2 regions of the Sneathiella sp. D3-11 genome follow, and region 1 is predicted to be linked to the other one. Evidence: riboswitches for the same ligand, from Rfam matches in the RefSeq annotation. Region 1 holds a riboswitch; the other holds the start of a gene.
The links. Region 1 has a riboswitch for cobalamin ahead of AC0L73_RS12035 (HupE/UreJ family protein). Riboswitches for the same ligand answer to the same signal wherever they lie in the genome.
Positions count from the first base shown of each region.

Region 2: another riboswitch for cobalamin. It lies ahead of AC0L73_RS01775 (TonB-dependent receptor plug domain-containing protein); the one in region 1 lies ahead of AC0L73_RS12035 (HupE/UreJ family protein).

Region 1 is NZ_CM147911.1:2,354,773-2,357,907, forward strand. It holds gene AC0L73_RS12025 (ABC transporter substrate-binding protein) at 1-469, shown strand, start outside; gene AC0L73_RS12030 (glutathione peroxidase) at 576-1,322, opposite strand; cobalamin riboswitch at 1,540-1,744, shown strand; gene AC0L73_RS12035 (HupE/UreJ family protein) at 1,781-2,410, shown strand; gene AC0L73_RS12040 (hypothetical protein) at 2,496-3,135, opposite strand, start outside.
Region 2 is NZ_CM147911.1:348,869-352,003, forward strand. It holds gene AC0L73_RS01775 (TonB-dependent receptor plug domain-containing protein) at 1-1,302, opposite strand, end outside; cobalamin riboswitch at 1,542-1,747, opposite strand; gene AC0L73_RS01780 (MotA/TolQ/ExbB proton channel family protein) at 2,021-2,710, shown strand; gene AC0L73_RS01785 (ExbD/TolR family protein) at 2,697-3,083, shown strand; gene AC0L73_RS01790 (ExbD/TolR family protein) at 3,085-3,135, shown strand, end outside.

The sequences.
Region 1 (3,135 bases):
TCCGGACGGATTGGAGCTTTCATTGAAGCTACCGCCAGTGGATGACTACGCCCGTAAAGGTGGACAGATTGTTGCAGCACAGCTTGAAAAAGCCGGCTTCAAAATCAAAATTGAGAATGTTGACTGGCCGAAATGGCTTGATGAAGTCTACAAAAAGAAAAACTATGACCTGTCAATTGTCTCGCATGTAGAACCAATGGATATTGGCATTTACGCTCGTGAAAACTACTACTTCAATTATAATAATCCGAAGTTCAACGAAGTGGTTGCCGCAGCTGAATCTGCAGCTTCACCAGCTGAACGCACAGAACTTTTGCAGACCGCGCAGAAGATTCTGGCTGAAGATGCCGTAAACGGCTTTATGTTCCAGTTGCCGCGTGTGGTTGTGGTTCGCAATGGGCTGAACGGTGTATGGAACGATCTGCCATTCTTCGTCACCGATGCGTCACGGATGTCCTGGAGTGATTAACGTCCTTTAGGTCTATCAAACGCTGTAAAAAAACCCGCTGGCTCTCACCAGCGGGTTTTTTTGAAGAAGGAAAATTGACGAAACCTTCTTCGCGGTATTTGGAAATTTATGCGGCGGCGGATTTGCCGGCGCCAAGATAGTTTTCCAACTCGTCAGCACCACCGATTTTCTGGCCGTCGATAAAAATCTGCGGTGTGGTCAGGACGCCAGAAACGGCTCTCAGGGAGCGCATTGTTGCATCGCTACCGAGAATGATTTCCTCATATCCAAGACCGGCTTTCTCCAATGCAGCTTTGGCCCTTGTACAATGGCCACAGCCCGGCTTTGAAAAGACCGTAATCGCCTTTGGCTTCTCTGCGCTCGGGCTCAGATATTCGAGCATTGTGTCCGCATCTGAAACTTCAAACGGATCGCCTTCGACATCAGGCTCAATGAACATTTTTTCTATGACGCCGTCATTGACCAGCATTGAATAGCGCCAGCTCCGGTTACCAAAGCCAAGATCATCCTTATTTACAAGCATGCCCATGCCTTCGGAGAAAGCGCCTGTCCCATCCGGGAGGAAGGTAATGTTCTCAGCTTTCTGGTCTTTCTTCCACTCGTTCATGACAAATGTATCGTTGACCGAAAGACAGATGACTCTGTCGACGCCAGCTTTCTCGAGAGTCGGAACAAGCTCGTTGTATCGGGGGAGATGCGACGAAGAGCATGTTGGTGTAAAGGCTCCGGGAAGAGCAAACAGGACAACTTTCTGGCCTTTGAAAAGCTCATCCGTTGTCACATCGCACCAGCTATCGCCGTCACGTGTCTTGAAGGTGACATTCGGGACTTTCTGTCCTTCCATATTTTTCATCTTTTTAACTCCATCAGTATGCAAATTCTTGTCGTGAGCCATATATATTCAGCTCAGAAATTTATGCAAGTAGTTTTTAGAATTATTTTAATATATGAGATGTGAGACCTAAAAATACCCGATAACATCTCGTCGAAACTATCATTTCAGTCTGCTCTCTGCCTGCAAAAGATTTCAATTGGCAGTAATTGCCGCTGGTCATCATCGATGGCAGTTGATAGAGTTTGCCGAAGGCGGTTCTATCGATTTTATCGGTCAGTTAAAAGGGAATATAGTGAGGACGGTTTAGCGTCCAATTCTATGGCTGCCCCCGCAACTGTTAGCGCGAAGGGGCTTTCAAAGATGCCACTGGATCATTCTGGGAAGGTAGAAAGCACCGTGATAGCGCAAGCCAGGAGACCTGCCGCTGACAGGACGTAAAGACAATTCGTCGGGTGAGACGAAAACAGGAGAATGACATGCGATATAGAATAGCGGCGACGACAGTGCTTGCTGCACTGATGGTTCCAACACTGGCTTTTGCGCATCATCCAATGGGTGGCGCGACACCTAGTAATTTCACGGAAGGTCTTTTGTCAGGCATTGGGCACCCAATTATCGGGATCGATCACTTGGCCTTCGTGGTTCTGGTCGGCTTGGCAGCGGTCTTTCTGACACGAAAATATATTGCGCCTCTTGCCTTTATTCTGGGAACAATTGCCGGATGTTTGCTGATCACAAATGGAGTGGCGCTTCCCTTCGCTGAACTGGTGATCACCGGATCGGTTATTCTTCTGGGCGCATTGGTGGTGTCGGGTAAGAAAATCCCTGCGGCCCTTCATATGGCGATCTTTGCTATTGCCGGCCTGTTTCATGGCGGCGCCTATGGTGAGGCAATTGTTGGTGCAGAAAATATGCCGCTTGTTGCCTATCTCATCGGGTTCGCGGCTATTCAATATTCAATTGCCATCGGCGCTGGATTTATTGCTGAAAAAGTCTGGCACGCTACTGAGACCGCAGCGGCAAAGCCACGCATTGCTGGTGCTGTTGCCGCCGGTGTCGGCATTGCCTTTTTCGTTGAGAATGTCGAAGGCATGATCTTCGGATAAAGAATATTCGGTCGCGGAGGCGGCTCTAGAAAAGAAAAAGCGACGGATTTACCGTCGCTTTTTTTATTGCCGTAATAGTCAGATTTTACCGGACGTATACATGTACCTCGTTAGAGGCAACATTTGCATTCGCTGTGCTGGCAAGTTTAACGCGCGACGCAGGCAGGCCCATGTCAATGAGAGACCTAAGGACCCGTTCAGCATTTTGCACTGACTTCACCTGATTGTTAGCCAGATTGCTGTTCAGCGGTGCAATGGAGACCACATCGAAAGAAGATTGCGGCCGTTCCTGCATGGTGCGGCTGATCGCATCATAGAGAGCCTGTTCATAGGCGACATCGTCCCGGTCGAAGCGGATAATTACCAACGCCTGACGTTCCCCAGATGTCGTATCCGCCGCCTTGGCCGTTTCAAGGTAATTACGCGTGCCAGCGCTTGATCCCAAGAATCCACCGTTCTTGATTGCGATCGACGTGTTGGTGAGGTTCATCCGCTCAGTACCCACATAGGCTGTCTGGCGGTTAATATCATTGGTGAGCTGGTTAAGGAGACGGTTTGTCAGGACGGAAGTCCGGCTTGTTTCATCCTCCAACACCGTCAACTGGCGGTGATCTTCTTCTATCGCGCCGCTAAGCTCAAAGGCGGACTGTACCGATTCGAGCAAGAAACCAACCTCACCCGCGTCCCCTGCGACTGTATTCGCAAGGTTGTTCATCTCCGAAACA
Region 2 (3,135 bases), 1.7 Mb from region 1:
AACCGCCCGGCCAAAGCTGCTATGCAAACGGGTTGCGGTTTCATCAAATAAATAGGCAGCCGTCCCGCGATAAGTGGTCTGATTGTCGAAGAGATTATCATTGTCATCATAACGCAGCGCGCCGGACAGAAATAGATTTTCCCATAAGCTGACCCGGTATTCCGTTGAGTAACCGTAATTCACGATGTTCACAGTATTGGGGCCGGAGAAACCACTGTTGGTGTATTGCTCCTCCTCATCGCGTTCAACCGCGAAGGTAGCCGTATGGTCGGCGTTTGCAAAATCCGGTGTCGAGAAATAATAATCCGACTGATAGCCATAGGTGATCCGCTTGCCTTCCGATGTATAGGTGGTCGCCCCCGCTCCGTTTAGATAGTCCGTTTTATCGTCCATATAGCTCATCTTGACCAGTTGGTCCCAGGCACCATCGGCGAGAGTTAGTTTTGCGCTGGTCAAGCCGTATCTTTGCAGGGACTGAGAGCTGTCTTCGCCATCGATCGTGTTGACCACAACGGCGGAGGCATCACTATCCAGATCACTGTCGACAATCATGCCCACCGCTTTAATTTCAAGGTTCTCGATGGGCTTGACGCTGATTTTGAGGCGACCGGTCGTATTATCATAACCGTCCTTCTCGGTATTGCCGTTTTTCTCATCGGCCACAGAGATGCCATGCGTAATATACCGCTCGACCGTACCGGAAATGGTGAATTTATCACTTCCATAGCCCATATCGACCTGCCCGTCCTTCGTAGAGAAAGAGCCAAACTCCCCACGGGTGGAAAGGGTGAAACCGGGTTCGGGGTCCTTGGTGATAATATTCACCACGCCGCCAATAGCATCACTGCCGTAAATCGCGCTTTGCGGTCCACGCAGCACTTCGATCCGCGCAATCCCCGCGTTCAGGATATTCGCAAAGTTGAACTCCGATCCCGAAGCCGGGTTATTGACTTCTATCCCATCGATCAGGACAAGCGTCTGGTTTGCTTCCGCTCCTCGAATGCGGATTTGCGTCTGGCTGCCAACCGGCCCTGTGCGATTAACGGCGATACCCGGCACATCCCGTAGAACATCTGAGACGATCCTCACTTGCCGTTTTTCCAACTCATCTGCTGTGATGACCGTGACGGCGCTACCAATTTCCATAGACGGCAGCGGCGTACGGCTTGCCGAGACGACAATTTCGGGCATGAGTTGGGTTGTGTCATCCGCCATGACCGACATGGCGATAATGATCGCAAGGAAACTGCCGGAGGCAAGGCGGACGGGAATAGGTTTCTTCTTTTTTAAGTAATCAAACATTGCTGATCCCTCTTGTTTCTTAAAAGACAAGTAAGGGCAAACAGCGACATTGCCGCTTGCGCCTGACGACGAAGAAACACAGTGCGATCAGATAGAAAACTTCAAGTCCGCATAAAACGGACAAATGGCTTTCAGCAATTGAGGAAAATAGAATTCAAATCCAAAACCCCGATAGCAACGCATTCCTGCGCGCCACCACAAACGGGTTTCCGTCCCACGAGCACACCCCGTACAGTGGTCGAGTAGCGCTTACGACGGCAGGTCTCCTGGCTCACAGGTCATTGCGTTTCCCAGCCTTCCCAGTTTCCCAGTGGCTTTTTCGGGCACGCTCTCTGTTCACAGTTGCGGGGGCAGCCAAGGTGTAAAACAGCCTGAATTCAGTCAGGCTGGTCAGTCCCTGTTCCCTTTTTCATCCATGAATGGAACCATCGCTGAGATAGTAATTGCATCAGCGTTTTTTATAAGTCAAGCAACAAGAAATCATTCTGGTACTGTTAGAAATGAAACGTCACATCAAGCTGCCTGCCGTCGATCACGAGACAATTTGCCGCAGCTAATGACTACTAATACTAAAACAACCCGGTTTCCCTAAATTTACAGAGGCAAATGGATGCGCTTTGCGCAAAACCAGAGGCTCGGCCCTTCAAACCGCGACTTGACAAAACATGTCTCTGTTTGCGTATTAGTTGCGAATCTTAACCCTTGGGAAGGCGTCCTCGTGATCGAATATGTAATATCGCTCTATGATAAAGGCGGCCCCGTAATCGCTATTCTGGCTGTTCTTTCCGTGGTGGCATTGTCAGTAGCCCTGCAAAAGCTCTGGCTCTTTACATCAACGGGCTTGGGTCGACATGAAAAAATCCGGGAAGCCATGCTGCTCTGGAAACGCAATCAAGGACTGCAGGCGATCGAGCTCCTTCAGGCACAAAAGAGCCCGACCGCAATGACCGTGCGCCATACGTTGCAAGGTCTCTATTATTCGCCAGATCGGCAGGCACTTGTCCGAGAGGATATTGATCGCGTCGCCGGGGAGGAACTTGCCAAGGCACGCAAGGGAATTCGATTGCTGGAAACAATCGCCCAGATCGCGCCTCTGCTGGGCCTGTTCGGGACAATTCTCGGAATGATCGAAGCTTTTCAGGCCCTGCAATCCGCAGGTGCAAATGTTGACCCTTCGGCGCTAGCCGGGGGAATATGGGTCGCGCTGCTGACAACGGCGGCGGGCCTCGCCCTCGCGATCCCGGCTTCCATGGTGGCAACCTGGTTTGATACTTTGGTCGATGCAGAGCAGCAGGCAATTGAAAGCATGGTCACATCCCTCCTGACTGGTGAAATTACCGCCGTTTCTCTTAACCAATCTACCTCCGGCCTTTCTGCGACGCTCACCGCTGATCATGCGAATTCGTAACGGCAAGAAGCGCAAAAACCTAATCGGTCTTACATCGCTTATCGATGTAATATTCCTGTTACTTCTGTTTTTCATGCTGTCGTCGACCTTCACAAAATTTACCGAGTTCACACTCTCCGCCGCAACGGCTGGTCCTGCCCAGGAGAAAACAGAAAAGCCCATCATAATTTTCGCCCATCTTGACGGGCGGTTTGAAATTGAGGGGATTTCGATAAGCGCAAGCGCGCTGAAAAACCGCGTGCAAGAGCAAACCGAGGAAGGTCGCACCAGCGCCGTCCTTGCTCCGGATAAAAAAATGCCGACGCAACAGCTTGTTACGATTCTGGAAACCCTTGAGCAAACAGATTTGCAATCTGTTTCTTTGGCGCGCTGACATGAAAATAACCACGCCCAAAGAAAAGCGCGCCCTGCCCGAGAATACGATT